One region of the Streptomyces sp. NPDC019224 genome, then DNA from elsewhere that is predicted to be linked to it. Evidence: riboswitches for the same ligand, from Rfam matches in the RefSeq annotation. Region 1 holds a riboswitch; each other region holds the start of a gene.
The links. Region 1 has a riboswitch for thiamine pyrophosphate ahead of thiO (glycine oxidase ThiO). Riboswitches for the same ligand answer to the same signal wherever they lie in the genome.
Positions count from the first base shown of each region.

Region 2: another riboswitch for thiamine pyrophosphate. It lies ahead of thiC (phosphomethylpyrimidine synthase ThiC); the one in region 1 lies ahead of thiO (glycine oxidase ThiO).
Region 3: another riboswitch for thiamine pyrophosphate. It lies ahead of ABZ564_RS17725 (thiamine ABC transporter substrate-binding protein); the one in region 1 lies ahead of thiO (glycine oxidase ThiO).

Region 1 is NZ_JBEYCF010000003.1:85,312-95,584, reverse strand. Features, by position in the region: gene ABZ564_RS03105 (DUF4126 domain-containing protein) at 1-51, shown strand, start outside; gene ABZ564_RS03100 (NAD(P)/FAD-dependent oxidoreductase) at 90-1,601, shown strand; gene ABZ564_RS03095 (hypothetical protein) at 1,618-2,448, opposite strand; gene metF (methylenetetrahydrofolate reductase [NAD(P)H]) at 2,499-3,416, opposite strand; gene thiE (thiamine phosphate synthase) at 3,545-4,198, opposite strand; gene ABZ564_RS03080 (Rv2175c family DNA-binding protein) at 4,308-4,673, opposite strand; gene ABZ564_RS03075 (FAD-dependent oxidoreductase) at 4,740-5,975, opposite strand; TPP riboswitch at 6,075-6,186, shown strand; gene thiO (glycine oxidase ThiO) at 6,184-7,359, shown strand; gene thiS (sulfur carrier protein ThiS) at 7,356-7,574, shown strand; gene ABZ564_RS03060 (thiazole synthase) at 7,577-8,371, shown strand; gene pknB (Stk1 family PASTA domain-containing Ser/Thr kinase) at 8,556-10,273, shown strand, end outside.
Region 2 is NZ_JBEYCF010000020.1:78,107-88,379, forward strand. Features, by position in the region: gene ABZ564_RS15640 (cytochrome ubiquinol oxidase subunit I) at 1-468, opposite strand, end outside; gene hisC (histidinol-phosphate transaminase) at 719-1,798, opposite strand; gene ABZ564_RS15650 (LacI family DNA-binding transcriptional regulator) at 2,170-3,282, shown strand; gene ABZ564_RS15655 (metallophosphoesterase) at 3,458-4,516, shown strand; gene ABZ564_RS15660 (hypothetical protein) at 4,697-5,509, shown strand; gene thiC (phosphomethylpyrimidine synthase ThiC) at 5,896-7,689, opposite strand; TPP riboswitch at 7,682-7,815, opposite strand; gene ABZ564_RS15670 (YibE/F family protein) at 7,882-9,216, shown strand; gene ABZ564_RS15675 (SsgA family sporulation/cell division regulator) at 9,296-9,733, opposite strand; gene ABZ564_RS15680 (helix-turn-helix domain-containing protein) at 9,835-10,273, opposite strand, start outside.
Region 3 is NZ_JBEYCF010000024.1:92,902-103,174, reverse strand. Features, by position in the region: gene ABZ564_RS17745 (hypothetical protein) at 13-1,152, shown strand; gene ABZ564_RS17740 (LOG family protein) at 1,249-2,379, shown strand; gene ABZ564_RS17735 (ABC transporter ATP-binding protein) at 2,422-3,447, opposite strand; gene ABZ564_RS17730 (iron ABC transporter permease) at 3,451-5,055, opposite strand; gene ABZ564_RS17725 (thiamine ABC transporter substrate-binding protein) at 5,142-6,239, opposite strand; TPP riboswitch at 6,322-6,438, opposite strand; gene rlmN (23S rRNA (adenine(2503)-C(2))-methyltransferase RlmN) at 6,517-7,623, opposite strand; gene ABZ564_RS17715 (phosphatidate cytidylyltransferase) at 7,728-8,816, opposite strand; gene frr (ribosome recycling factor) at 8,816-9,373, opposite strand; gene pyrH (UMP kinase) at 9,533-10,273, opposite strand, start outside.

The sequences.
Region 1 (10,273 bases):
CGCGAGGAGAAGCGCCGGGCGCGGCCGGCCTTCCCGGCGCCGCCGACCTGACGGCCGGGGTGCCGGGGGCGGCCGTTAAGGTCGCATCCATGGCACGAATTGCGGTGATCGGCGCCGGGATGGGCGCGATGGCGGCGGCGGCCCGGCTGGCCGTGGCAGGCCACCGGGTGACGGTGTACGAGCGGTCCGGTACGTACGGCGGCTCGCTCGGGCAGCACTCCGAGGAGGGCTTCTCGTTCGACACGGGGCCCGGGCTGCTCCATCTGCCCGCGGTCTACCGGGACCTGTTCGTGAAGACCGGCAAGGAGCCGCTGGAGCGGTGCGTCACGCTGACCCAGGTGGACCCCGCGAGCCGGCACGTCTTCGCCGACGGCACCGCCGTCTCGCTGCCGAACGCCTCGCGCGCCGGCACCGTCGCCGCCCTGGACGCCGCGCTCGGCGGTGGGGCGGGCGCGAAGTGGGGTGCCTTCCTGGACCGGGCCAGGGACGCCTGGGACCGCTCGCGGCGGCCGCTCCTGGAGGAGCCGTTGCGCCCCGACTGGCAGGTGCTGGGCCGTGACCCGTATCCGGCCGAGGAGCGCCGGCGGCTGCTGCGCCCGGCGCGGCGGGCGGGGACGGTGGCGGAGATCGGCTCCTGGGAGCTGGCGGACCCCCGGCTGGCCGCCCTCCTCGACGGGTACGCCCTGGCGTACGACCTGGACCCGCTGCGTGCCCCGGCGGGTGCGGCCCTGCTGCCGTACATGGAGGAGACGTTCGGCAGCTGGTACGTCATGGGCGGCATGCGGGCGCTGGCCCGGGCGGTGTACGAGCGGTGCCTGACCCGGCGGGTGGAGTTCGTCTTCGGCGCCGAGACGGTCCGGGTCGTCGAGAAGGACGGCCGCGCGGCGGGCGTGGAGCTGGCGGACGGAACGGTCGCGGAGGCGGAGCACGTGGTGCTGGGGGCGCGGCCGTGGCCCGGTCTGGTGCCGGGGCGGGAGCTGTGGGCCGAGGGGGACGTGGCGCCGCGAGCGGACGGAACCGGCGCGAGCGGCCGGTTCGTGGTGATGCTGTCGCTGCGCGGCGGCCGGCCCGCGGACGCCGTGCACCGGACCGTGGTGCACCCGGCCGACGGGGCGGCCGAGCGCGAGGCGGTGTTCGGGGGCCGGACCGCCGCGCACCCCACGGTGACCGTGCTGCGCCCCGACGACCCGTCGACCCGCCCCGGCGCGGAGCACGAGGCGGTGACGCTGATCGCGACGGTGGCCCCGCACGGCCCGGTGGACTGGACGGACGAGGCGCTGCGGACGCGGTACGCGGACACGCTGACCGAGGTGGCGTGCGCGGCGGTGCCGGACCTGCGCGAGCGGGTGCTGCGGACCCGGGTGCGGACGCCCGCCGAGACCGCGGCGGACACCGGCGCCGAGGGCGGTGCCGTCCCGGCCCCGGCGCTCGCGGGGGCCGGGGGCGCGTTCCTGCGCGCCGCCAACCGGACCCGGCTGCCGGGTCTGTTGCTGGCCGGCGGCTGGTCGCATCCGGGCGGCGGGCTCGCGCACGCGGGCATGTCCGGTGCGCTGGTCGCGGGGACCGTGGTGGAGGGGGACGGCTTCCGCGGCTCGCGGTGAGCGGTGGGGTGAGCCGTCAGTAGCGGTACTGCTCGTTGTGGCCGGTGTCGTAGCCGTTGGGGTACGGGGCCGGCTGGGCGGCGGGCCGCGGCGGGTACTGCTCGCCCTCGCGCTGCTGCGGCACCCAGACACCGCCCGGCGGCGTCTCCGCCCCATAGGCGTCGGCCTGCCCGTACGGGGCGCTGTGCTGCTGCCGGTCGCCGTAACCGTCGTAGGTGCCGTAGCCCTCGTACGAGCCGTACTGCGGGGCGCTCGCGGTGGTGCCGATGTACGGGTCGGAGTAGGCGGCGTAGCTCTGCGGGTCCGTGCCGTAGTCGTACTGCCCGGCGCCGGCGTAGCCGTCCTCGTTCCGGGACTGCTGGGCCGGGTACGGGTCGTAGCCCGGCGCGCCCTGGGGCTCCTGGGCGGGCCGCTGCGGCGCGGGATCGGTGTAGACGCCGTACCGGCCGGTGTCGTCGGGCATCGGCTCGGTCTCGTAGACCGCGGCCGGGGCGGCCGGGGCGCCGCCCTCGTACTCCACCTCCAGGCCGGAGACCTCCAGGGTGGGCTTGCGGTCGCCCCCGCCGCGCCTGCGGCGGCGGCTCTCGCCGGGCCTGCCCCCTATCGCCCAGCCGGTGGAGAAGCCCTTGCGGAACGAGAGCGTGACGTAGGTCTGGCCGGTGGCGAAGGCGACCGCGCCGAGGGCGATGACGGGCACGGACGGCATCAGGACGCCGATGACCACCCCGACGAAGCCGGTGAAGGCGAGGAGCCGCCAGCGCAGCCGCGCCTTGTACTGCAGCAGCACCTCACCGAGCAGCCACAGCGCGACGACACCGAACGCGATGTAGAGGACCGTCCAGCCCATGCCCGCCCCCTTCTACGGCCACCGCCCCGGATCATGGCGGGTACGGCCGGTCACGACTGCTTGTGCAGTCCGAGATTCTCGTAGATCTCGAGCGTCGCAGTCGAGTTGTTCAGCGTGATGAAGTGCAGTCCGGGCACACCCTCGGAGAGCAGCTTCGCGCTGAACCGCGTTGCGAAGTCGATGCCAATGGAGCGTACAGCGGCGGGGTCGTCCTTGGCGGCGAGGATGCGCTCTTTCAGCTCGGCGGGCAGCGTCGCGTTGCTGAGCTGGGGGAACCGCTCCAATTGCCGGACGTTGGTGACCGGCATGACCTCGGGGATGATCGGCGTGTCGCAACCGGCGGCGACCACCCGGTCACGCATCCGGAGATATGCCTCCGGATCGAAGAACATCTGCGTGATCGCGTAGTCGGCGCCCGCGCGGCACTTGTCCACGAAGTGCCGGATGTCGGTGTCCCAGTCGGTGGAGCGCGGGTGTCGCTCGGGGAACGCGGCGACGCCGACGCAGAAGTCGCCGGCCTCCTTGATCAGCCGGACCAGGTCCGCCGCGTACTTCACGCCCTGCGGGTGCTCGACCCAGGGGCCCATCGGGTCGCCCGGCGGGTCGCCGCGCACGGCGAGGATGTTCCGGATGCCGGCGTCCGCGTACTGGCCGACCATGTTGCGCAGTTCGGCGACGGAGTGGTCGACCGCCGTGAGGTGCGCGACCGGGGTGAGCGTGGACTCGGCGGCGATGTCCTGGGTGGCCTTCACCGTGCCGGCGCGGGTGGAGCCGCCGGCCCCGTACGTCACGGAGACGAAGCTCGGCGCGACGGCCTCGACCCGGCGCAGCGCGTTCCACAGGTTGCGCTCGCTCTTCTCGGTTTTGGGCGCCCAGAACTCGAACGAGTACGAGGTCTCGCCGGTCGCGAGCATCTCACGCACGGTGCGCGCGTGATCTGTCCTGGTGGAGGGTGTGCCAAGGGCCATACGGGCAGGTTAACCAGGGCGGGGCGGACTCCCCACCGAAGAGGAGTCATTTGCCGGAATTGATCTGATTCTTGTCCACCCCTCGGACAATCCGTCCCAGGGTGGCCGCACCCCGCCCGCCCCTCCGGTCAGACCCCGGCGCGCTCGCGGACCCTGCGCGCCAGCTCGGCGGCGGCGGTGCCGGGATCGGACGCCTCGGTGAGGGCCCGCACGACGACGATCCGGCGGGCTCCGGCGTCCAGCACCTGATCGAGGTTGCCCGCGTCGATGCCCCCGATGGCGAACCAGGGGCGTGCGGGGGCGAGCGAGGCGGCGTAGCGCACGAGGTCCAGGCCGGGGGCGGGCCGGCCGGGCTTGGTGGGGGTGGGCCAGCAGGGGCCGGTGCAGAAGTAGTCCACGCCGGGCTCGGCGGCGGCGGCGTCGACCTCGGACTCGGCGTGCGTGGAGCGGCCGATGAGCGGCTCCCGGCCGATGATCGCGCGGGCCGCGGGCACCGGCAGGTCGCCCTGGCCCAGGTGCAGCACGTCGGAGCCGATGGCGTGGGCCACGTCCGCCCGGTCGTTGACGGCGAGGAGCTTGCCGTGGCGCTTGCAGGCGTCCGCGAGGACGGCGAGGTGGTCGAGCTCCTCGGCGGCCTCCATGCCCTTGTCGCGCAGCTGGACGATGTCCACGCCGCCGGCGAGCACCGCGTCGAGGAACTCGGGCAGGTCGCCCTGGCGCCTGCGGGCGTCCGTGCACAGGTAGAGCCGGGCGTCGGACAGCTGCGCGCGAGGCGTGGACATGGTGCGGTTCCCCCCGGGGAAGACGGTGGACGGCGGATCGGTGGTGCGGCACGGGGAAGCGGGCCGCTCGCTCACGCGGCGCGGCCCGCTTCCCCGGTGGTGCGGTCGGTCAGACGGCGAGCGCCTGGGCGCGGCGCTTCACCTCCGTGCCGCGATTCTCACTCAGCGCCTGCGCGGGGGTGCCCGGCAGGGTCGGGTCGGGGGTGAAAAGCCATTCGAGCATCTCCTCGTCGGAGAAGCCGTCGTCCCTCAGGAGCGTCAGGGTCCCGGCGAGGCCCTTGACCACCCGGCTGCCGTCGATGAAGGCGGCCGGCACCTGGAGCGCCCGGTTCTCACCACGGCGTACGGCGATGAGCTGGCCCTCCTTGACCAGCTGCCGCACACGCGTCACCTCGACATCGAGCATTTCCGCGATGTCGGGCAGGTGGAGCCAGGCAGGGACGAGAGCATCGATCTTTGCGTCAATCTCGGTCACGGGGACAAGCCTGCCATCCCGGACTGACAGCTGAAACCCGGACGCGGCCCTTCAGGGGCGAACCGCCTACGGCAGGACCGTCGACTTCAGCGGTACGGAGGGGTCCGCGGCCCGTTCGGCGTCGATCCGGGCCCCCGCCTCGACGAGCCGGCGCCCCTGGGCGAGGTCGCGCGGGCGGCCGACCGCGAGCACCGCGACCAGGACCCCCTCGCGCAGCCAGCACACGGACCAGGCGGGCCCGGCCGGGTCGCCGCGCCACAACAGGGCGTCCGCGTCCGCGTGGTGGCCGGCGTACTGCACGAACCGGCCGAACTGCTCGGACCAGAAGTAGGGCACGGGGTCGTAGGGCGGGATGTCCGCCGCGTCCTCCGCCGCGATGTGGGCGGCGGCGGTCCGGGGGCCCTGGAGGGCGTTGTCCCAGTGGTGGACGACCAGACGGGTGCCGTAGCGCGCGGAGGGGAAGGAGGCGCAGTCGCCGACGGCGTACACATCGGGCAGCGAGGTGCGCAGCGCCGCGTCGGCGGTCACCGATCCCTCGGGGCCGAGCGCGATACCGGAGCCCGCGAGCCAGCCGGTGGCGGGACGGGCGCCGATGCCGACGACGACCGCGCCGGCCGGGAGGGTGCGGCCGTCGGTGAGGACCACCGCGCCGGGCTCGACGCGGGCCACCCGGGCGCCGGTGAGGAGCCGGGCGCCGCTCTGCTCGTACCAGTCGGCCATCGGGGCCGCGACCTCGGCGGGCAGGGCGCCGGCCAGTGGCCGGTCCGCGGCCTCCACGACGGTGACCTCGCAGCCGGCGGCACGGGCGGCGGTGGCGAATTCGGCGCCGATCCAGCCCGCGCCGACGACCACGACGGGGTGCCCCGCTTCGAGGACGGGCCGCAGCCGGGCCGCGTCGTCGAGGGTGCGCAGCAGATGGACGCCGGGCACGCCGTCGGAGCCGGGCAGGGCGACGGGTTCGGCGCCGGTGGCGAGGACCAGGACGTCGTAGGGGACCGGGCCGGCCGTGGTGTCCAGTTCGTGGTCCCCGGCGCGCACGCCGGTGACCTCGCAGCCCAGGCGCAGGGCGATGCCGAGCGCCTCGAAGTCGATGTCGAAGGCGGACTCCTCGGCCTTGCCGAGCAGCACCGCCTTGGACAGCGGGGGCCGGTCGTAGGGCTGGTGGGGTTCGGCGCCGATCAGGGTGACGGGGCCGGTGAAGCCCTGTTCCCGCAGGGCGACCGCCGTCTGGACGCCCGCCATGCCCGCCCCGGCGACGACGACCCGGCGCTCCGTCCGCTCTGCCCGCTGCTGCTCGCTCACCTGTCCACCTTACGTACCTGACGGCGCGTCAGAGAAGCGGCCGCGCATCCACCGCCCTCCCTGCCCGCGCCGCGGGTGAGGTCGTTAGGGTGGCCACCGTAAGACACTCGCGGGAGCCCGGACGCACCGGGCTGAGAGGGAGGCTGGCGGCCTCCGACCGTACGAACCTGATCCGGGTCATGCCGGCGAAGGGAGGGGCTGGACGCACATGCGCACCCATCGCACCGAGGGGGCCGACGTCCTCGTCGTCGGGGGCGGCATCATCGGCCTGGTGACCGCCTGGCGGGCCGCGCAGCGCGGCCTGTCCACCGCGCTCGCCGACCCCGAGCCGGGCGGCGGGGCGGCCCGGGTCGCGGCCGGGATGCTGGCCGCCGTCACGGAGCTGCACTACGGCGAGGAGACGCTGCTCGGGCTCAACCTCGCGTCGGCCCGGCGCTATCCGTCGTTCACGGCCGAGCTGGAGGAGGCGAGCGGGCGGGACATCGGCTTCCGCGCCTGCGGCACCCTGGCCGTCGCGCTGGACGCCGACGACCGCGCCCATCTGCGCGAACTCCACGAGCTGCAACGCCGCTCGGGCCTGGAGTCGGAGTGGCTGACCGGGCGCGAGTGCCGCCGCCTGGAGCCGATGCTCGCCCCGGGCGTGCGCGGCGGGCTGCGGGTGGACGGCGACCACCAGGTCGACCCGCGCCGGCTGGCCGCCGCGCTGCTGACCGCGTGCGAACGGGCCGGGGTGGTCTTCCACCGCCGCCGCGCCGACCGCCTCTCGGTGGTCGCGGACCGGGCCGCCGGGGCGGTGCTCGACGACGGTACGGAGGTGGCCGCCGACCAGGTCGTGCTCGCGGCGGGCAGTCTCAGCGGCCGGCTCGCCGGGGTGCCCGCCCACGCCCTGCCGCCGGTCCGTCCCGTCAAGGGCCAGGTGCTGCGCCTCACCGTGCCCCAGGCCTACGCCCCCTTCCTCTCCCGCACCGTGCGGGCGGTGGTCCGGGGCAGCCAGGTCTACCTCGTGCCGCGCGAGAACGGCGAGCTGGTCGTGGGCGCCACCACCGAGGAGATGGGCTGGGACACCACCGTCACGGCGGGCGGGGTCTACGAGCTGCTGCGCGACGCCCACGATCTGGTGCCCGGCATCACCGAACTGCCGCTGACCGAGACCCGTGCCGGGCTGCGCCCCGCCTCCCCCGACAACGCCCCGCTGCTCGGCCGCACCGCCCTGCCCGGCCTCCACCTCGCCACCGGTCACCACCGCAACGGCGTGCTGCTCACCCCCGTCACCGGGGACGCCATGGCCTCGCTGCTGGCCGACGGCGAGCTGCCCGAGGCGGCCCGCCCCTTCTCCCCCGGTCGGTTCCCACCCGCCCCCGCACCCCAGGAGCAGCCCGCATGACCGAGCCCACCCCGCTCACCGTGTCCGTGAACGGCGCACCGGTCGCCGTCGCCGCGGGCACCACCCTGGACGCCCTCGTCGCGACGCTGACCGACGCGCCGACGGGGGTGGCCGCCGCGCTCAACGAGACCGTCGTGCCGCGCGGCCAGTGGCCCGCCGCCGCGCTCGCCGACGGCGACCGGGTCGAGGTCCTGACCGCGGTCCAGGGGGGCTGACCGTGTCCGACGACCTCTTCACCCTCGGCGGCACCGACTTCACCTCGCGGCTGATCATGGGCACCGGCGGGGCGCCCAGCCTGGAGGTGCTGGAGCGGTCCCTGACCGCGTCCGGCACCGAGCTGACCACCGTCGCCATGCGCCGGCTCGACCCGACCGTGCAGGGCTCGGTGCTCTCCGTGCTGCGGAAGCTGTCCATCCGGGTGCTGCCGAACACCGCCGGCTGCTACACCGCCGGCGAGGCCGTGCTCACCGCCCGCCTCGCCCGCGAGGCGCTGGGCACGGACTGGGTCAAGCTGGAGGTGGTGGCCGACGAGCGCACCCTGCTGCCCGACCCCGTCGAGCTCCTGGAGGCCGCCGAGACGTTGGTGGACGACGGTTTCACCGTGCTGCCGTACACCAACGACGACCCGGTCCTGGCCCGGAGGCTGGAGGACGTGGGGTGCGCGGCGGTCATGCCGCTCGGCTCCCCCATCGGCTCCGGCCTGGGCATCCGCAACCCGCACAACTTCCAGCTGATCACCGAGCGGGCCCGGGTGCCGGTGATCCTGGACGCGGGCGCCGGGACGGCATCGGACGCCGCGCTCGCCATGGAACTGGGGTGCTCGGCCGTGATGCTCGCCTCGGCGGTGACCCGCGCCCAGGAGCCGGAGCTGATGGCCGCCGCGATGCGCCACGCGGTGGAGGGCGGGCGGCTCGCGTACCGGGCCGGTCGCATCCCGCGCCGCCACTTCGCCGAGGCGTCGTCGCCGACGGCCGGGCGGGCGGTGCTCGATCCGGAGCGCCCGGCGTTCTGAACGCCGCCCGGGCCGCCCCGGTCCGGGCCGACGTGCCGGAATCCACAGTTCCGGGGTCCTGGGACCGCTGGAGGCCGGGATTCCGGCCCCGGGCCGCGCGCCCCTGTCACGGCTCGGCTGCAGTACTGCCCCGGGTTCGCTCCACGGCGGCGGGCCTGTCCGCGGCGGCTCGTAGACTCGCATGGTGGATACGACCCTCCAGGACCCCCTCGTCGGGCAGCTGCTCGACGGCCGCTACCGCGTCGATGCCCGCATCGCCGTGGGCGGCATGGCCACGGTCTACCGGGCCATGGACACGCGGCTCGACCGGGTGCTCGCCCTCAAGGTGATGCACCCGGCGCTCGCGACCGACGCCTCGTTCGTCGAGCGCTTCATCCGCGAGGCCAAGTCGGTGGCGCGTCTCGACCACCCCAACGTGGTCGGGGTCTTCGACCAGGGCGCCCAGGGTCAGTACGTCTACCTGGCGATGGAGTACGTCGCCGGCTGCACGCTGCGCGATGTGCTGAGCGAGCGCGGCGCGCTCCAGCCGCGGGCCGCGCTGGACATCCTGGAGTCGGTGCTCGCCGCCCTCGGCGCGGCGCACCGGGCGGGCTTCGTGCACCGCGACATGAAGCCGGAGAACGTGCTGATCGGGGACGACGGCCGGGTCAAGGTCGCCGACTTCGGCCTGGTCCGGGCCGTGGACGCGGTGACGAACACCACCGGGACGATCCTCGGCACCGTCTCGTACCTGGCCCCCGAGCAGATCGAGCGCGGCACGGCGGACACCCGCGCCGACGTGTACGCCTGCGGGGTCGTGCTGTACGAGATGCTGACCGGCGACAAGCCGCGCGACGGGGAGTCCCCCGCCCAGGTCATCTACCAGCATCTGAACGAGGACGTGCCACCCCCGTCGGCGGTCGTCCCCGGCCTCGCGCCCGAGCTCGACGAGCTGGTGGCGAGCGCCACCGCCCGTTCTCCCGAAGCCCGCCCGTTCGACGCGGTGGCGCTGCTCGCCGAGGCCCGCCGGGCACGCGCCGCCCTCACGGACGAGCAGCTCGACGCCGTACCGCCGCGGGCCCTGACCGGGACGCGGGACGAGGCCGGGGGCGAGGGCCGGGACGGGGAGGCGGAGCAGAGCGACGCCCGGACGACGGTGATCCCCCGGGCGCTCCCCACGGACCTGGGCACCGCCCACCACACCAACCGGCTGGAGATGCCCCCGCCGCCGGAGCACCCGCTGCCGCCACGGCGGACCGGGCCGCTCGGCGGTCCGCGGCGCGGGCTGATCGCGGCGGTCCTGGCGGTGCTGCTGGTCCTGGGAGTCGGCGGCGGCGTCTGGTACATCAACTCCGGGCAGTTCACCAAGGTCCCCTCGCTGCTGGGCCAGACCGAGAAGGCGGCCGAGGAGCGGCTCTCGGACGCCGGTCTGGAGCTGAAGGGTGTGAAGCGTGCCTTCAGCGACACCGTCGACCGGGGCAAGGTGATCGACAGCGACCCCGAGTCGGGCGCGCGGATCAGGGACAACGGCTCGGTCTCGCTCGTCGTCTCGCGCGGCCCCGAGATCGTCGAGGTGCCCGACGTGGTGGGCGTCCGGCTCGCGGAGGCCAAGCGGCAGCTGAAGGAGGCGGGCCTGCTCCCGGGCATGGTCACCGAGGAGTTCAGCGAGGACATGGCGGCCGGCGAGGTGGTGCGCACGGCTCCCGGGGCGGGCACCGAGCGCCACCCGGACTCTGCGGTCGCGATCGTGGTCTCCAAGGGCAGCCCCGTCGCCGTCCCGGACGTCACCGGGCTCTCCGTCGACGACGCCACCGACGCGCTGGCCGACGAGGGCCTGAAGGCGGAGGTGGAGCCCGGGCGGGTGCACTCGCCCGAGGACGAGGGCGACATCGCCCGCCAGTCGCCGGCCGAGGGCACCGAGGC
Region 2 (10,273 bases), on a different contig from region 1:
GTGCTGCATCCAGGAGTTGGCCGCCAGGATGAAGTAGGCGGAGAGGACGGTACCGAGGGACACCATCCATATGCAGGCAAGGTGGATCTTCTTCGGGAGCTTGTCCCAGCCGAAGATCCACAGACCGATGAAGGTGGACTCGAAGAAGAACGCGATCAGGGCCTCGAAGGCGAGCGGGGCCCCGAAGACGTCGCCGACGAACCTCGAGTAGTCGGACCAGTTCATCCCGAACTGGAACTCCTGGACGATGCCGGTGACGACACCCATGGCGATGTTGATCAGGAAGAGCTTTCCCCAGAACTTGGTGGCCCTGAGGTACTTCTCCTTGTTCGTCCGCACCCAGGCGGTCTGCAGGCCGGCGGTGAGCGCCGCGAGAGAGATCGTCAGAGGAACGAAGAGGAAGTGGTAGACGGTCGTCGTACCGAACTGCCATCGCGCCAGGGTCTCCGGCGCCAGAGCTAGCTCCACGTCGTCTTCTCCTTACGTCACCGCCGTCACGTCGGCGATTTGTCCGTTAAATCCCACTGATCACGGGAGGAAGCAGGACACGCTTGTGAACGCGTTCACATTCACAAGCAATTATGGCGCACACGTTTTCGGGATCTTCGACCGGGGCCCCCTCACCCGGGGCCTCCGCACCGGGCGCCTCCGCATCGGGCATACGAAAGAGCCCCGCACCTCTCGCGAGGTACGGGGCCCGGTTGCCGGGGAACGCCGGCTACAGCTCCTCGCGGAACGACTCCGCCACCTTCAGGAACAGGTCGTTCGCCTCGTCCTCACCGATCGTGACGCGCACACCCTCGCCCGCGAACGGCCGGACCACCACACCGGCCTTCTCGCAGGCCGCCGCGAAGTCCAGGGTGCGGTCGCCCAGCCGCAGCCAGACGAAGTTCGCCTGGGACTCGGGCACGGTCCAGCCCTGCCGCCCCAGGGCCTCGTACACCCGGTCCCGCTCGCACACCAGCGAGCCGACCCGGCCGAGCAGCTCGTCCTCGGCGCGCAGCGAGGCCACCGCCGCGTCCTGGGCGAGCTGGCTGACACCGAACGGCACCGCCGTCTTGCGCAGCGCCGCCGCCACCGGCTCATGAGCCACCGCGAAGCCGACCCGCAGCCCCGCCAGGCCGTACGCCTTGGAGAACGTCCGCAGCACCGCCACATTGGGGCGGTCCCGGTAGATCTCGATACCGTCGGGGACCTCGACGTCGCGGATGAACTCCTTGTACGCCTCGTCCAGCACCACGAGCACATCGCTCGGCACCCGGTCGAGGAATCGTTCCAGCTCGGCCCTGCGCACGACGGTGCCGGTCGGGTTGTTCGGGTTGCAGACGAAGATCAGCCGCGTCCGGTCGGTGATCGCGTCGGCCATCGCGTCCAGATCGTGCACCTCGCCGTCGGTCAGCGGCACCTTCACCGAGGTCGCGCCGCTCACCTGCGTGATGATCGGGTACGCCTCGAAGGAGCGCCAGGCATAGATGACCTCGTCACCCGGGCCCGAGGTGGCCTGCAGCAGCTGCTGGGCCACGCCGACCGAACCGGTCCCGGTGGCCAGGTGCGATACGGGCACACCGAAGCGGTCGGACAACTCGTTCATCAGACCCGTGCAGGCCATGTCCGGGTAGCGGTTGAAGTGCGCCGCCGAGGCCAGCGCGGTCTCCATCACTCCCGGCAGCGGCGGATACGGGTTCTCGTTGGAGGACAGTTTGAACGCGGCCGGTCCGTCCGCCGATGCCGGTTTGCCCGGCACATAGGCGGGAACACCGTCCAGCTCGGCACGCAGCTTGGGGCTTGTCTCGCTCACCGCAGGTCCTCCTCGACCATCCGTACACATCAATACTGCTCACCTTATGAGGATTGGGCGCAGCTGCGAACGGGTGGACAGCGGATTCGTCCGGTGGACCCCGGAATGAGGGGGAGCGCGTCCGACCATGGCGCGCGCCGGTGGCTCACTCCGTGGCGCGCGTCCCTCGAAGAGGTGAGTTGAGACCTCTTCGAGACCTCTCTCCGTCAGCAGGCCCATCCAGTCGGATGCATGACACATGACGATAGATTCCACCAAACTCCTTGTTTCGCAAGGCGTTTGACGCTCGATGACCTTGCAGAAACGTGCCTGTCAACGCGTGAATATGCGACCGGGCCAACTGGCCGCCCGCGCCCTACTATCGGCTCGCCATGACAGCAGCAGGGAAGCACCAGGTGAGCCGGACGGAGACCCCCCGGCGCGGCGGCAGGCAGGGACGTGCCGGTATCCGGGACGTGGCCGCCGCCGCCGGCGTCTCCATCACGACCGTCTCCGACGCGCTCAACGGCAAGGGCAGGCTCCCGGACGCCACCCGCCGCCATGTCCGCGAGGTCGCAGAGCGCCTGGGCTACCGCCCTTCGGCGGCGGCCCGCACGCTCCGTACCGGCAAGTCCGGCCTCATCGGCCTGACCGTGACGACGTACGGGGATGAACCTTTCACCTTCACCGAGTTCGCGTACTTCGCGGAGATGGCGAGGGCGGCCACCTCCGCGGCACTCGCCCGCGGCTACGCCCTGGTCATCCTCCCGGCCACCTCGCGCCACGACGTGTGGTCGAACGTGGCGCTCGACGGCACCGTCGTCATCGACCCCTCCGACCAGGACCCGGTCGTCACCGAGCTGGTCCGCCAAGGGCTCCCCGTGGTCTCCGACGGCCGTCCCGCCGGGTCGCTGCCGGTCACCGCCTGGGTGGACAACGACCACCGGGCCGCCGTGCTCGACCTCCTCGACCATCTCGCCGCTGCCGGGGCGCGCCGCATCGGCCTGCTCACCGGCACCACCACCGACACGTACACCCGGCTCTCCACCACCGCCTACCTGCACTGGTGCGAGCGCGTGGGCCAGGACCCGGTCTACGAGTCCTATCCGGCGCACGACCCGTGCGCGGGCGCGGTGGCCGCCGACCGGCTGCTGGCCCGCCCGGACCGCCCGGACGCCGTCTACGGCCTCTTCGACCCCAACGGCACGGACCTGCTGGCGGCTGCCCGCCGCTACGGACTGCGCGTCCCCGAGGACCTGCTGCTGGTCTGCTGCAGCGAATCCACGGTCTACGCGACGACCGAGCCGCCCATCACGACGCTCTCGCTGAAGCCGCGGAGAATCGGCACGGCGGTCGTCCAGCTGCTCATCGACGCGATCGAGGGGGTCGACCAGGACGGTCCGGTGGAGCGGGTCATACCGACGGAGCTCATCGTCCGGACGTCATCGCAACGCCGTCCTCCCCGCACCACGGTCAGTGCGCCTCGTTCCCCGGCAGGGGATTGATCAGCCCAATTGGGACCAATCGGCCGACGAACCTGGCATGCGGAAGGATTCACCACCCCTGGTGCGTCCCAGAGCACGATCCGCATTCCTATGATGGGCGCACGACACCGCGGACCAACCCGACCAGCAGGGCCCGTCAGGTGTACGGCGGCGCGACGGTGGTGTGGAGGGGTCGATGACACAGGGGGCCGGTCAGGAACCCGTGGTGCGGACGGCGACGTTGCGCGACTTCCGCGTACCGCCCTATGCGCAGTCACCTGCGCCGCCCGCCTCGCCGCACCCGGGAAACGCCTTCCCGGAGGGCGACGTGCCCGAGGGATACACGCCGACGGCGCGCGATCTCCCCGTCATCAGTGCCGCCGAACCAGCCCAGGTGCAGCCCGTGTCCGAACCGCGCCCCGCCGCCCATCCCGGCCTCGGCCCGCTGTATGTGGTCGGTGACGTCCACGGCTACCTGGACGAGCTGCTCGCCGCGCTCGGCGAGCAGGGCCTGATCGACTCCGAAGGCCGCTGGGCCGCCGGCAACGCGCGCCTCTGGTTCCTCGGCGACTTCACCGACCGGGGTCCCGACGGCATCGGCGTCATCGACCTCGTCATGCGGCTCTCCGCCGAGGCCGCGGCCGCCGGCGGCTACTGCAAGGCCCTGATGGGCAACCACGAGCTGCTGCTCATCGGCGCCAAGCGATTCGGCGACACCCCGGTGAACTCCGGCGCGGGCACCGCGACCTTCCAGGCCGCCTGGCTGCTCAACGGCGGCCAGAAGGCGGACATGGAGCGCCTCCAGGACGTCCACCTCCAGTGGATGTCCCGGCTCGACGCGGTCGTCGAGGAGGACGGGCACCTCCTGATGCACTCGGACACGACGGCGTACCTCGACTACGGCTCCACCATCGAGGACGTCAACGACACGGTGCACGCCATTCTCACGCGCAACGACGCCGACGAGTGCTGGGACCTGTTCCGCAAGCTCACCAAGCGGTTCGCCTTCCGGGACGACTCGGGCGCCGAGGCCGTCCAGGAGCTGATGGCGGCCTACGGCGGCCGGCGCGTCGTCCACGGTCACAGTCCCATTCCGTACCTGACCGGCGAGGTCGGCTCCGAGGACGGCGAGGACGGCGCCGGTCCCCAGGTCGACGGACCCCATGTGTACGCGGACGGGCTCGCCATCGCCATGGACGGCGGAGTGACCATGGCCGGAAAGCTACTGGTCGTCCAACTGCCGCTGCATGACTGACGTTCGGCGGGGAAGACGCACCCTGAGCTGACCACGCCGAGCACGGGCCTATTTCCGGAAACCCTCTGTCACCCCGTGCTGTGCGCGCTCTACCATCGGCGTATCAGTAGCAGGCTCTCCTCCGTTTCCGCCCAACTGCCCGGCCAGAGCGGGCACACAGGCCCGACGGAGCATCGGGGGATGCACATGAACAGCGCTCCGCACCTGCTGACCGAGGACCGGCCCGAGTACGAACGGCTCCTCGACGACGCACTGCGTCACGCTCATGAACGACCGGAACTGGCCGCCGTCGGCGAACGCCTCAACGCCGCCCAGCTGCGCACCATGGCGCTGGCCGCCGTCGCCCTGATCACCGCCACGGCAGCCTCCGAGTACGAGCAGTACGTGAAGGCCCGTGACGAACTGCGCGCCTCCGACCGCGACGCGGTCCCGGGCACCGCCCCGGACGGCCTCCGCCAGTCGGGTGCCGGCATAGGAGCGGTCGTCACCGTTCTGGCGCCGATGCTGGCGGGCACGGCGGCGGCCATCTTCCTGCTGGCCGGCTACCTCCTGAAGATGCTGGAGCCACCCCCGGCGTTCGCCAGGACCATGGTCGGCGCGGGCTGGTTCTTCGCCGCCGTCACCGCCGCCGCCATCTTCGTCGCCGCGGTCGGCCTGCTCATCACCGCCCTGCGCAACGGCTCGACATCCCTGACGGCCCACGAAGCCGACGAGGAACTGCCCGACGACGTGGCCCGGGCCAAGGAAGCGTGGCGGCAGGCCCTGCTGGAGCGGGGCATCGTGCCCTTCCTGCACGACGCGCTCACCGAGCCCGGCACCGGCCCCACGATCCCCGCCCCGCATCGCCCGGCGGGCCGCTTGCCGAAGATCGGCTACAGCAGGCCCGACTTCGCGGGCCCGGACGCGGGCCCGGCGGCCGCACCCCGCCCCACGTACACCAGCCCGGACTTCACGAGCCCCGACTTCGGCGGCCCCGAACACGAACTGGACTGACCGCGGCGGGAGCCGGCACCGGCCGGGCGCAGGCGCCCCCGAGCCTCGGCCCCCGCCGTCACAGGCTCCGTCCGACCTTCCTCACCGCCCGCTCGACCGGCGCACGGCCGTACACCCGCGCCGGGGCAGGACGGGACGGGGCGGAGAAGCGACGGCACGACCGGGGGCGGTGGGCGACACGGTCGGCACTCAGCAGGTACCTGATCACAGGCACGGGGCGGAAGGGGACGTAGCCGATCGCTCCGGCCCATGTCCGGGAGAGCAGGGAAGTTGATCACTTCGCACTCGGTCTCGCCCCGTCCGTCACGCCCTCCGCGCAGCCCGCACCCGACCGTACGGCCCCGGCAGCCGGTGCCGGGGCCGTACGCCGGCCGTCCCGCGCCAGGTCAGTCGGCCACCGGCAGGTAGACCCGGTTCCCGCCCGCCGCGAACTCACGCGACTTGCGGAGCATTCCCTCGGCGGCCTCCTCGGCCGTCGCCGCCGCGCCGTCCTGAGCGCCGAACTGCTCGGTGATGCTGTGGCTGATCTTCATCGAGCAGAACTTCGGACCGCACATCGAGCAGAAGTGCGCCGTCTTGGCAGGTTCGGCCGGCAGGGTCTCGTCGTGGAACTCCCGCGCCGTGTCCGGGTCGAGCGCCAGGTTGAACTGGTCCTCCCAGCGGAATTCGAACCGGGCGTCCGACAGCGCGTCGTCCCACTCCTGCGCTCCCGGATGCCCCTTGGCCAGGTCGGCGGCGTGGGCCGCGATCTTGTACGTGATGACCCCGGTCTTCACGTCGTCCCTGTTCGGCAGCCCGAGGTGTTCCTTGGGCGTCACGTAACAGAGCATCGCCGTCCCCCACCAGGCGATCATCGCGGCGCCGATGCCGGAGGTGATGTGGTCGTACGCCGGCGCGATGTCGGTGGTCAGCGGGCCGAGCGTGTAGAACGGCGCCTCCTCGCAGATCTCCTGCTGGAGGTCGATGTTCTCCTTGATCTTGTGCATGGGGACATGGCCCGGGCCCTCGATCATGGTCTGCACGCCGAACCTCTTGGCGACCGTGTTCAGCTCGCCGAGCGTGCGCAGTTCGGCGAACTGGGCCTCGTCGTTGGCGTCCGCGATCGACCCGGGACGCAGTCCGTCGCCGAGCGAGTACGTCACGTCGTACGCGGCGAGGATCTCGCAGAGCTCCTCGAAGTGCTCGTACAGGAAGGACTCCTTGTGGTGCGCCAGGCACCAGGCCGCCATGATCGAGCCGCCGCGGGAGACGATGCCGGTCTTGCGGCGGGCGGTGAGCGGCACGTACGGGAGGCGTACGCCGGCGTGCACCGTCATGTAGTCGACGCCCTGCTCGGCCTGCTCGATGACGGTGTCCTTGTAGATCTCCCAGGTCAGCTCCTCGGCCCGGCCGTCGACCTTTTCGAGGGCCTGGTAGAGGGGAACGGTGCCGACCGGTACGGGTGAATTGCGAAGAACCCACTCCCGGGTGGTGTGGATGTTGCGGCCGGTGGAAAGGTCCATGACCGTGTCGGCGCCCCACCTGGTCGCCCACGTCATCTTGTCCACCTCCTCCTCGATGGAGGACGTCACCGCGGAGTTGCCGATGTTGGCATTCACCTTCACCAGGAACCGCTTTCCGATGATCATCGGTTCGCTCTCCGGATGGTTGACGTTGGCGGGCAGCACCGCGCGGCCTGCGGCGATCTCCTCGCGCACCACCTCCACCGCCACGTTCTCCCGGACCGCGACGTACTCCATCTCCGGGGTGGTCTCGCCCCTGCGGGCGTACGCCAGCTGGGTGACGGGCCGGCCGTCCCGGCTGCGCCGCGGCCGGGACGGCCGGCCGGGGAAAACGGCGTCCAGGTTGCGCAGTCCACCCCGCGGCGAGGTGTGCTTGAGCCCGTCGTCCTCGGGGCGGGCGGGGCGGCCCGCGTACTCCTCGGTGTCGTTGCGGGCGATGATCCAGTCAGCCCGAAGGGGCGCGAGCCCGCGGCGGACGTCGGTCGCGGTGGCGGGGTCGGTGTACGGCCCCGACGTGTCGTACAGCGTCACGTCCTTGCCGTTGGTGAGGTGCACCTGGCGAACCGGCACCCGGATGTCCGGGCGAGGCCCCTGGACGTATCCCTTGTGCCAGCCGATGGACTTCCCGGCCTCGTCGCCCTGGCTGGAGGCAGGCGTGCGTGTGTCCGATGTGGTCATGAGACCTACTCCCTACGCCGGCATTACCCGGTAACAGGTTCGGCGGTCGGCGCAGCGTCTCCCGTACGGACGTACGGCGGTCAGCGCCCTCTCAGCCCGGTGCTCCGAGCTCCCGCGTGTGCAAAGGTGCCCCCACGCTAACCCCCGGACGGGCGAGCAGAAAGAGGGCCCCTCCCTTCTTGCGATGATCGGCTGGTGACGCCCCCTCATCGCGACTCAGAACCGCAGGGCCATCAGCATGCCCACACGCACAGCCATGGCCCGGCCGTGCCCGTCTCCGCCCATCTGCGCAAGGTGATCGCCGCCGTGCTGATCCCCTTCGCGGCCGCCGTCCTCGTCGGTCTCGTCGCGCTCTGGCCGGATGGCACGCCGGCGCACGAACGGACCGGTGTCGGTTTCGACCGGCAGACCCAGCAGGGAAAGGTGGTGAGCGTCGTCGAGGTGGACTGCAAGGACGTGAACGCCGCCCAGCTCCCCGTCGACGGCGAGACCTCCCCGCCCGGCGGGGCGCGGAAGGGCGGCGGAGGGCTCTGCGAGAAGGCCACCGTCGAGGTCACCAGCGGTCCCGACGAGGGACGCCGGTTCGTCGAGGTGGTCCAGCCGGACGCACCCCGTCAACTGCGTGAGGGTCAGGGGGTGGTGGTCGCTTACGCGCCCGACGCACCCCATGACCTCCAGTACTCCGTGACGGATGTGAACCGGAAGTTCCCCCTGACGCTGCTGGCCGGGATCTTCGCCCTCGCGGTGGTGCTCGTGGGCAGGATGCGCGGAGTCATGGCCCTGGTGGCGCTGGCGCTGTCGTTCGCGGTGCTGACCCTGTTCATCCTCCCAGCCATCCTGCAGGGCTCGAACCCGTTGCTGGTGGCGATCGTCGGGGCGGGCGCGATCATGCTGATCGCGCTCTACATCTGCCACGGGCCGACCGCCCGCACCTCCGTCGCCGTCATCGGCACCCTGATCTCCCTGCTCCTGATCGGGCTGCTCGGCTCACTCTTCATCGGCTGGGCGAGCCTGAGCGGGAACACCGATGACAACACCGGCCTCATCCACGGCCTGTATCCGCACATCGACATGAGCGGCCTGCTGCTGGCCGGCGTCATCATCGGCTCCCTCGGGGTGCTCGACGACGTCACCGTCACCCAGACCTCGGCGGTATGGGAACTGCGCCAGGCGAATCCCACCATGACTGCGAAGCAGCTCTACCGGGCAGGGATCAGAATCGGACGCGATCACATCGCCTCGGTGGTCAACACCCTGGTACTGGCCTATGCGGGCGCCGCGCTGCCCCTCCTGCTGCTGTTCACGGTCGCGCAGAGCAGCGTGGGCACGGTCGCCAACAGCGAGCTGGTGGCGGAGGAGATCGTGCGCACCCTCGTCGGCTCGATCGGACTGGTCGCCTCCGTGCCGGTGACGACCGCGCTCGCGGCACTGGTCGTCTCCGCGGACCGCACGGGGCCCGGCGCGGAAGCCGAGGCTTCGGCACCCGTGCGGAGCGGCAGGGGTCGACGACGGCGGGCGAAATCCTGACCGGAACACGGAGCGTGATTCACCCGATCGGCAGGTGTCTTGTTCGAGTGTCATGGAGGGCCCGAGAACACGGGCCTCTTCAGCCGGCGTTCTGCTCTTCGGCCAGAATGCGCCCCAGCTCCTCCTCCAGGTTGCCGTCGAAATCACCCAGCGTGCACTCCTGCCCGAGCGGCACCAGCTTGTCCGTGCGGTCGAGGAAGGCGACAAGAGGTGCCGTGCCCGCCCGGAAGAGCGCGCGATCGGCGCCCACCTGCAACCGGATGTGGACATCGGACAAGCCCTCGGGCTCGGTCGGCGCGATGTGTACATCGCCGTCGCCACTGGGGCTGTTGAGGCCGTCGAGCAGCAGCTCACGACCGAAGGCCCAGGTGACGGGGGCGTCGCCGGGCAGATGGAAGGTCATCCGGATCGCGTACGGATCGCACACTTCGTACCGGAGCTCCACCGGGATACGGAATGAGAGCTCCTCGGAGACGAGGAAGCTCATCATGACCTCAGCTTGAACCGACTCGCGCATCGTTCAACCCCGCAGTAGATGAATCTGGCCAGGAATGATCCCCCATGGCCCTATTGACGCCATCGTGGTGCACGCGATAGCAGATCACAAGGAGTGATTTTTCAGATACTGATAGAGAACACGAACGAACGCAAGAGGCTTGCCACTTCACCGCGTAGCCGTTCGACTGCGGGGAGCAACCGTTCTTCCTCGGCGAGGGGGACGGAAATGGCCATCGCGGCGGCGGGGAATCCGGCCGCGATCGGGATGGCCGCACAGACCGTCCCGAGGGCGTACTCCTGTCGTTCGATGACCGGTTCCGTACGCTCCAGCGACCGCAGTCGCGCGAGGAACGCCGAACGGTCGCGCACGGAGTACCGGGTCAGCGGGCGCACCGGGTGCCGGTCCAGATGGTCCTCGCGGGCCTTCTCGTCGAGCCGACTCAGCAGACACTGGCCGATCGCGTGTGCGTGCCCGGTCTCGCGGAAGGTGGCCCACTCGTCCACCGCCGGCTGCTCGGGGGTGTCGGCCACGGCGAGGAGTTCGATCTCGCCCTCGCGG
Region 3 (10,273 bases), on a different contig from region 1:
CCACTGGTCCTGATGCGGCGGCTGCTGGTCGCGGCCGCCTCCGCCGGGGTCGGTTTCCTCTTCCTGTGCACCCTCGGTTACGCCGCCGGGCACCCCGCCCACTCGGCCGGTTCGGTGCTGCGACTGCTGTGGTGCTTCATCCCGCTGGCCGCCACCGTGCAGTTCGCCGTCGCCGTGGCTCGTACGGACCCGAGCACCCAGCCGCGTACCGGGCTGTCCGCCGTGGGTCTCGGCCCGGTGCGGCTCAGCGCGCTCGCCGCGGCCTCCACCGCCGTCTCGTGCGCCCTCGGCTCCATGGTGGCGCTGCTGTTCTTCCTCCACCTGCGCGGCGACCTGTCGGGCCTGCCATTCGACGGTGCCGCCGCCGATCTGCTCGGCGCGGACGCCCCGCTGCCGGTCGCCGCCGTCCTGGTGCTGCTGGCCCTGGCGCCGGCGGCGGCCGCGACGGCCAGTGCGCTGGCACTGCGCAACCGTCCCGTGCGGGCGGCGCGCGAGGCCGACGACACAGGCGACCTGGTGCCCGCGGAGGAGTTCCCCGCCCCCGCCGCGCCGCCCGCCGGGCTTCCCTGGGGCGTGGCCCTGACGGCCGCCGGTCTCGCCGTCGAGGCGTACGCGAGCCGGGGCACGGGCGGCAGCCCCTTCCCGCTTCCCGGCAAGCTCGACGCCACACCGGCCTGGGTACTCGTCGGGTGGACGCTGACGGCGCTCGGCCTGGCCACGGCGGGCCCCGGCCTGACGTACCTGTGCGGCAAGCTGCTCCAGACGGCCCGGCCCGGGGCCGTACGCCTGCTGGCCGGCCGGGTCCTGATGGACGAGGCGCGGCGGATCGGCCGCCCCCTCGGCATCGTCTGCGCGGTCCTGTCGGCGGTCATCGCCGCCTTCGCGCTCTACGGGACCGGCCCGCGGCCGTTCGGCCCGCTCACCGCGCTCGGGGCGGTGCTCGTCATCGGCTGCACCACGGCAACGCTGCTGACCTCGGCCCTGGAGGCCCGGCAGGCCCGCGCCGAAACGGCCCGGGCGCTGCTGCGTCTCGGCGCCCAGGCCTCGGCGCTGCGCGCGGCGACCGCGTTGCGCGCCGTGGCACTGCTGGTGCTCTTCGCGCCCCTCACCTGGGCGATCGCCGAACTGGCCGCGCTGCCGCTGACGCCCTGAGACCGCTCGACGCGACCCCCGGACCGGCCGGGCGCCCCGCCGGGTCGGTCCGCGCGTTTCCGGGCACGCGCACTTCCCGGATGAGCGTTTCGTAGCATGAGCTCCGTGGAGAGCCCGGACGAGAACAAGAGCGCCCACGGCGACGAGATCGAGTCGCTGGCCGAGTTCGACGCGGCGGTGGCCGCCGGTTCGCTGGCCGGCTGCCGTGTGCAGTCCGTGGACCTGACGCAGCGGAGCGCGGCCCTGCTGGCCACGGACACCTCCGGCACCGTGTTCCTCGGCTGCCCGATGGAGCCCGGGCCCGAGGCGAAGGTCCGGGCCGGCGGCGCCTTCGTCTTCCCGCCCGTCCCCGGTCTGCCGTTCGACCCGTACCGGGGCCTGCTCTACTCCCCCGAAGCGCTCTACGACGGACTCGCGCGGAAGGGTTACGCGGACACGCCGGACGCCCTCGCCTACGACTGGTTCCAGCGGACCCGGTCGGACGGCGACGCGTTCGCCTCGATGCTCCGGGCGCTCCACGACGACGCGGTCTCCGACGCGCTGGAGGAGGTGCTGGCCGGGGCCAGGGTGGTCGGTGTGATGGGCGGGCACGCGACGGCCCGGGGCAGCGCCGGTTACGCGGCGGCGGCCCGGCTCGGCAGGACCCTGGCCCGCAGCGGTCTCACCGTGGCCACGGGAGGAGGCCCGGGCGCGATGGAGGCGGCCAACCTGGGAGCGTACGCGGCGCCGCACCCCGACGCGATGCTCGACGAGGCGTGCGCGACGCTCGGCACGGTCCCGTCCTTCACCCCCTCGGTCACCGACTGGGCGCGGGCGGCCTTCGCGGTACGGGAGCGCTGGCCGTGCGGCGGCCCCTCCGTGTCGATCCCCACCTGGTTCTACGGCCACGAGCCGCCGAATCCGTTCGCCGGGCACATCGCCAAGTACTTCACCAACGCGCTGCGCGAGGACGGGCTGCTGGCACGGTCGAACGCGGGCGTGATCTTCCTCCCGGGCGCGGCCGGCACCGTCCAGGAGATCTTCGACAGCGCCACCCCGAACTACTACGGCTCGCGCGGCGAACCGGTTCCGATGGTGCTGGTGGGCCGCGACCACTGGACGCGGGAGCTTCCCGCCTGGCAGTTGCTGCAAACGCTGGCCGTCGGGCGGAGGATGGAGTCCCGCATCGCACTGGTCGACACGGCCGAGGAAGCACCCGGCGCCCTTGCCCGCCTCCGGGGAGCGTAAACGCGGCGGCCCCTCGGAGGGGAGCGTCAACGCGGCTCCCCCTCAGAACCGGGCGGGCAGCACCACGCTCTCCGAGGCGTCGAAGGTGACGCCGACCCGCGCCCCCTCCTCCGGCGTCCCGCGCAGCGGGCATTCGGCCTCCAGCACCGGACCACGCTCCGGACGCAGGGTCACGGCGACATGGCTGCCCCGGAAGGTCCGCGCCCCCACGACACAGCGCAGCCCCTTCTCCGGCCCGCCGATCCGCACCCCGGCCGGCCGCACCAGCAGATCGCACGCCCCCTGCGGTGACCCGGCCGGCACCGGCACCTCGCCCCAGTCCGTGGCCGCCGCCTCCCCCTCGACGGTGGCCTCGACCACGTTGTCGAAGCCCAGGAACCGCGCCACGAAGGCGGAGGCGGGGTGCTGCCACACCTCCAGCGGGGTGCCCACCTGGGCGACGCGCCCCTCGCGCATCACGACGACCCGGTCGGCCAGCGCGAACGCCTCGCCCTGGTCGTGGGTGACGGCGAGCACGGTGGTGCCGAGCCGGCCGAAGAGGGCGCGCAGTTCGACGACGAGCCGTTCGCGCAGACTGCGGTCCAGTTGCCCCAGGGGCTCGTCCAGCATCAGGAGCCTGGGGCTGGGGGCGAGGGCCCGGGCGAGGGCGACGCGCTGCTGCTCGCCGCCGGAGAGCGCGGCGACGGCGCGGCGTTCGGCGCCGGGAAGACCCACGAGGTCGAGGAGTTCGGCGACCCGGCGGTCCTGTTCGCCCCGCCCGGCGCCGTGCATCCGCAGGCCGAAGGCGACGTTGGCGCCGACGTCCCGGTGCGGGAAGAGCTGGTGGTCCTGGAACATCAGGCCGAGGCCGCGCCGGTGCACCGGGATGCCGTCCTGGTCGGTGCCGTCGAGCAGGACCCGGCCGCCGTCCGGCTCCTGGAGCCCGGCGACCAGGCGCAGCAGGGTGGACTTGCCGCTGCCGCTCGGCCCGAGCACGCAGACGATCTCGTGGTCGGCGACCTCCAGGTCCACTCCGTCGAGCGCGGTCCGGTCACCGAAGCGGACGGTGGCCGATTCGAGCGTGAGCATCTTCTAGAACTCCCCGGAGCGGTCGGTGCGGATGCGTTCGAGCAGCAGCAGCGACACCGCGCACACGAGCATCAGGATGGTGCTGAGGGCCATGGCCTGGCCGTAGTTGAGGTCCCCGGACCGGCCGAGCAGCCGGGCGACGGCCACCGGCAGCGTCGGGTTGTCGGGCCGCGCGATGAACACGGTCGCCCCGAACTCCCCGAGTGACACGGCGAACGCGAACCCTGCGGCGACCAGCAGCGCCCGCCGTACCAGCGGGAGGTCCACCTCGCGCCAGGCCCGCAGCGGCGAGGCTCCGAGCACCGCCGCCGCCTCGCGCAGCCGGGCGTCCACCGCGCGCAGGACCGGCAGCATGATCCGTACGACGAAGGGCACCCCGACCAGCGCCTGGGCGAGCGGCACCAGGATCCAGGAGGTACGGAGGTCCAGCGGCGGCTTGTCCAGGGTGATCAGGAAGCCGAAGCCGACGGTGACCGCGGAGACGCCGAGCGGAAGCATCAGCAGTGCGTCGAAGCCCCGGACGAGCCGGCCGGCCCGCCGGGTGAGCGCGGCGGCGGCCAGTCCCCCGACAACCAGGGCGATCAGGGTCGCGACGAGGGCGTAGCGCAGCGAGTTCCCGATGGCCTCGATGGGTGCGACGAGGAACGTACCGCTGTTGGCGTCCGCCGAGGTGAGCGCGCGGTAGTAGGCGAGGCCGGAGCCGCCGAGCGAGCGTTCGACGAGCACGGCGAGCGGCAGCAGGATCAGCAGGAGCACGCTCAGCAGTACCCCGGCGAGCAGCGTCCACTGCCCGGCGCCGCGCGGCCTGCGCGCCGTCATCGCCGGGTCGACCAGCTTCAGCGCGCGCTCCCTGCGGCGTACGGTCCAGGCGTGCACGGCGAGGATCGCGCCGACGGCGGCGAACTGCACGAGCGTCAGCACGGCGGCCGTGGGCAGGGCGAGCAGTTGCGCGGTCTGCCGGTAGATCTCCACCTCCAGCGTGGAGAAGCCGGGCCCGCCGAGGATCTGCACGACGCCGAAGGAGGTGAAGGTGAAGAGGAAGACCATCAGCGCGGCGGCGGCCACGGCCGGGGCGAGGGCGGGCAGGGTGACGCGCCGCCAGGCGGTGAACCGGCTCGCGCCCAGCACCCGGGCGGCCTCCTCCTGGCGCGGGTCGAGCTGCGCCCAGAGCCCCCCGACGGTGCGGACGACGACCGCGTAGTTGAAGAACACGTGGGCCAGCAGGATCGCCCACACGGTGGTGTCCAGCCGTACGCCCCACAGCTCGTCGAGCAGCCCGCCGCGCCCGAGCAGCGCGAGGAAGGCGGTGCCCACGACGACGGTCGGCAGCACGAACGGCACCGTGACCACGGCCCGCAGCACCTGCTTGCCGGGGAAGTCGAACCGGGCGAAGACGTACGCGCCGGGCAGCGCGATCAACAGGGTGAGCGCGGTCGAGGCGAGCGCCTGCCACAGCGTGAACCACAGCACGTCGCGGATCTCCGGCCGGGCCAGCACCTCGCCGAACCGGCCGAACTGCCAGACGCCGTCCGCCTTGAGCCCCCGGCCCACGATCGCGGCGACGGGGTAGGCGAAGAACACGGCGAAGAACGCGACGGGTACGGCCATCAGACCGAGCCGCACCGCGCTCCCGCGCCGGGACCGGGCGCGTGCGGACTTCCCGCGCGCGCCCGGTCCGCGTACGGGAGTCTTCGCTACTTCACTACGAGCGAGGACCATGACTGGACCCACTGCTCACGGTTCTTGGCGATGGTGTCCGGGGCGACGGTCGCCGGCTTGTCGGCCGTGGCACCGAACTTCGTGAAGAGCTCGGGCACCTTCGCGTCCTTCGCGACCGGACTGACGAACATGGTCAGCGGCATGTCCTCCTGGAACTCCTTCCCGATCAGGAAGTCCAGCAGGGCCTTGCCGCCGGCCTCGTTCTTCGCCCCGTCCAGGAGACCGGCGAACTCGATCTGGCGGAAGCACGTCCCGGTGGCGACGCCGGTGGGCGCGGTCTTGGGCCGCGGGTCGGCGTACAGCACCTCGACCGGCGGGCTGGAGGCGTAGCTGACGACGAGCGGCCGGTCGGCCTTGGCCTTCTTGCCGCCGGCGGAGCCGGAGAACTCCTCGTTGTACGCCTGCTCCCAGCCGTCGACGACCTTGACGCCGTTGTCCTTCAGCTTCTTCCAGTAGTCCTGGTAGCCGTCCTCGCCGAAGGTGGCGACGGTACCGAGGAGGAAACCGAGACCGGGCGAGGAGGTCGCCGCGTTCTCGGTGACGAGCAGGTCCTTGTAGGCGGGCTTCGCCAGGTCGGCGAAGGTCTGCGGCGGCGCGAGCTTCTTGTCGGCGAAGTACTTCTTGTCGTAGTTGACGCAGATGTCGCCGGTGTCGACCGGGGTGACCCGGTGCTTGTCCGCGTCCAGCTGGACATCGGCCGCGACCCGGTCGAGCCCCTTGGCCTCGTACGGCGTGAACAGGCCGTTGTCGAGGGCCCGCGAGAGCAGGGTGTTGTCGACGCCGAAGAACACGTCGCCGCGCGGGGAGCCCTTGGTCAGGATCTCCTGGTTCAGGGCGGCGCCCGCGTCACCGCTCTTGAGGACCTTGACGGTGTAGCCGGTCTGCCGGGTGAACTCCTTCAGCACGTCCTTGGAGGCGTTGAAGGAGTCGTGGCTGACGAGCGTGACGGTCTTGGAGCCGGCGTCCTTCGTGGAGCCGGACGCCGAGTCGTCGGAACTTCCGCAGCCGGCCAGCGCGGTGACGCCCAGCGCGGCGGCGACGGCCGCCACCGCGGCCTTCTGGGTGGTGCTCATGTGTGATTCCTCCTGGAGTGACCAGGAAGAGACGCGGCCCTGCCCGCACCGGCGGGAACCGGAAGCGGGCAGGGCGCAACAGCTTGAGTATGGTCCGAACTTCCTACCCGGAATGACCCGGGCGAGGTTCAGAGGGTCTGCGGCCAACCTGTCCTTGGTGCCGCACTCTCAGCGCTGTGGCGCTCCCCTGTCGGAATATGCAGTTGATTTCGGCCCCAGGCTACACGGCCGTTTTCGGCCGAGTCCCCGGGCACCCGGGGCCCCGGATCGCCCGCCCTCAGCGTTCGGAGGCCGCCAGCTGCCCGCAGGCGCCGTCGATCTCCTGGCCCCGGGTGTCACGGACGGTGACGGGCACGCCGTGGCTCGCGATGGCCTCGACGAACGCCCGCTCGTCCTCAGGGCGCGACGCGGTCCACTTGGAGCCGGGGGTCGGGTTCAGCGGGATCAGGTTGACGTGGACGCGCTTGCCCTTGAGGAGCCGGCCCAGCAGGTCGCCGCGCCAGGCCTGGTCGTTGATGTCGCGGATCAGGGCGTACTCGATGGAGATGCGGCGGCCGGACTTCTCCGCGTACTCCCACGCCGCGTCCAGCACCTCGCGCACCTTCCACCGGGTGTTGACCGGCACGAGGGTGTCGCGCAGTTCGTCGTCCGGGGCGTGCAGCGAGACCGCGAGACGGCACTTGAAGCCCTCGTCGGCGAACCGCAGCATCGCGGGCACCAGACCGACGGTGGAGACCGTGATCCCGCGCTGCGAGAGGCCGAGGCCGTCGGGCTCGGGGTCGGTCAGCCGGCGGATCGCGCCGACGACGCGGTTGTAGTTGGCCAGCGGCTCGCCCATGCCCATGAACACGATGTTGGAGAGCCGGGCGGGGCCGCCGGGGACCTCGCCGTCACGCAGCGCCCGCATGCCGTCCACGATCTGGTGGACGATCTCCGCGGTGGAGAGGTTGCGGTCGAGACCGGCCTGTCCGGTGGCGCAGAACGGGCAGTTCATCCCGCAGCCGGCCTGCGAGGAGATGCACATCGTGACCCGCTCCGGGTAGCGCATCAGGACGGACTCGACCAGCGTCCCGTCGTGCAGCTTCCACAGGGTCTTGCGGGTGGTGTCGTCGTCGCAGCTGATGTGCCGGACGACGGACATCAGGTCGGGGAACATCGCCTCGGCGAGCTTGTCCCGCGATCCGGCCGGGATGTTGGTCCACTCGGCCGGATCGTGCGCGTACCGCGCGAAGTAGTGCTGTGAGAGCTGCTGGGCGCGGAACGGCTTCTCGCCGATCGCGGCGACGGCCTCCCTGCGCTCGGCGGGCGTGAGGTCGGCGAGGTGCCGCGGCGGCTTCTTGGCTCCGCGGGGCGCGACGAAAGTGAGTTCTCCGGGCTTAGGCATGGTTCTTCCAGTGTCGCAGACGGAACGGCGAAGGCCCGCCGCCCTGTGGGCGACGGACCTTCGCTGGTGAAATCGCAGGTCGGGGCGGGGGTGCCCGGGGCCGTTCAGCCGGAGCCGACGAAGAGGACCAGCAGCAGCCAGACCACCGGAGCGGTCGGCAGCAGCGAGTCCAGCCGGTCCATGATCCCGCCGTGACCGGGCAGCAGCGTCCCCATGTCCTTGATGCCGAGGTCGCGCTTGATCATGGACTCGCCCAGGTCACCGAGAGTGGCGCTGGCCGCCACCGCGAGGCCCAGCAGCAGCCCCTGCCACCAGGAACCGTCGTCGATCAGGAACTGCATGCACAGCGCACCCGCCACCATGGCGAAGCCGACCGCCCCGAACAGGCCCTCGCGGGTCTTGCCGGGGCTGATGCGCGGCGCGAGCTTGTGCTTGCCGAACCGCCAGCCCACGGCGTACGCCCCGGTGTCGCTGACCACGGTCAGCAGCAGGAAGGTCAGTACCCGCTGCGGCCCGTCGTCGGCCGTCAGGAGCAGGGCGACGAAGGTGGCCAGGAAGGGCACGTAGAACGCGGCGAAGATGCCCGCCGTGACGTCCCTGAGGTAGTCCTCGGGCGGCTGGGCCATCCGCCACACGAGCACCGTCAGGGCGGTCAGGGCCATGGCGGCCCAGGCGCCCTCGGCCCCGCGCGCGTACCCGGCGACGACCATGGCGGCGCCGCCGACCGCGAGTGGTACGAGGGGCGCCTTGATGCCCTTGCGCTCCTCCAGGCGGGAGGTGAGCTCCCACAGCCCCACGACGACGGCGAGCACGATGACGCCGACGAAGACTTCCTTGACGAAGAAGAGCGAGACGACGACCAGGGCGCCGAGCCCCAGGCCGACCCCTATGGCGGCTCCCAGGTCCCGGCCCGCGCGCTTCTTCTGCGGGGGCGGCGGCGGCGCGGTGGGCATGGGCTCCTGCGGCTTCTCGTCGCGGAACAGGGGGCCGCCGCTCAGGCGTCCGGCCCCCTGTTCCCGGTGATCACGGTCTTCAGCGTCTCTACCTGCGTCGGGAACGTCCGGCACGATGGGCATGGGCCGAGTCTGCTGGGCGTCATACACATCGTAGGCAGGACCCGCCGCAGCGGTCCGCATCTCCGGCGCCACCCCGTGGCCGGCGCCCTGCGGAGCGCCCCAGGAAGAGTCGTTCATCAGACTTCGAGCAGCTCGGCTTCCTTGTGCTTCAGCAGCTCGTCCACCTGCGCGACGTACTTCGCGGTGGTGTCGTCGAGCTCCTTCTCGGCACGGCGCACCTCGTCCTCGCCGGACTCCTTGTCCTTGACCAGCTTGTCGAGCGCTTCCTTGGCCTTGCGGCGGACGGCCCGGATCGAGATCTTGGAGTCCTCGGCCTTGGTCTTCGCGACCTTGATGTAGTCGCGGCGGCGCTCCTCGGTCAGCTCGGGGAAGTTGACCCGGATGATGTTGCCGTCGTTGCTCGGGTTGACGCCGAGGTCCGAGTCGCGGATGGCCTGCTCGATGTTGCGCAGCGCGGTCTTGTCGAACGGCGTCACGACGGCCATACGGGGCTCGGGCACCGAGAACGAGGCCAGCTGGTTGATCGGGGTCGGCGCGCCGTAGTAGTCGGCGACGATCTTGTTGAACATCGCCGGGTGCGCACGGCCGGTACGGATCGCGGCGAAGTCCTCTTTCGCGACGACGACGGCCTTCTCCATCTTCTCCTCGGCCTCGAGGAGGGTTTCTTCGATCACCACGTGCTCCTGCGTGTCTTGAACGGGCCCGGCGGGCCCGGCGGGTCCTGCGTCGCGTCCTCACCTGCACGGTGTCCGACCGGCAGGCCGTTGTCCATCTTCCGGGGGCGGTCCCGCGCCCCGGGCTCCACCGGGCCTCACCGGTGGAAGCACCCGTTGTCAGGCGCGGGTGTCCTGGTCGCTCACGAGCGTGCCGATCTTCTCACCCTTGACGGCGCGGGCGATATTGCCGGCGGCGGTGAGCTCGAAGACGAGGATCGGCAGCTCGTTGTCACGGCAGAGGGTGATGGCGGTGGCGTCGGCGACCTTGAGGTCGCGGGCGAGCACCTCGCTGTACTCCAGCGCGTCGAACTTCACCGCGGCGGGGTTGGTCTTCGGGTCGGAGTCGTAGACCCCGTCCACGCCGTTCTTCCCCATGAGCAGCGCCTCGGCGTCGATCTCCAGGGCGCGCTGGGCGGCGGTGGTGTCGGTGGAGAAGTACGGCATGCCCATGCCGGCGCCGAAGATGACGACCCGGCCCTTCTCCAGGTGCCGTACGGCGCGCAGCGGGATGTACGGCTCCGCGACCTGGCCCATGGTGATGGCGGTCTGGACGCGGGAGTCGATGCCCTCCTTCTCCAGGAAGTCCTGGAGTGCGAGGCAGTTCATCACGGTGCCGAGCATGCCCATGTAGTCGGAGCGGGCCCGGTCCATGCCGCGCTGCTGGAGTTCGGCGCCGCGGAAGAAGTTGCCGCCGCCGATGACGATCGCGATCTCCGCCCCGTCCCGGACGACCGCCGCGATCTCGCGGGCGATGGCGTGCACGACGTCGGGGTCGACACCGAGACCCCCGCCGCCGGCGAACGCCTCTCCGGACAGCTTCAGCATGAAGCGTCCGGGCACCTTGCCGTCCTCGCGCTT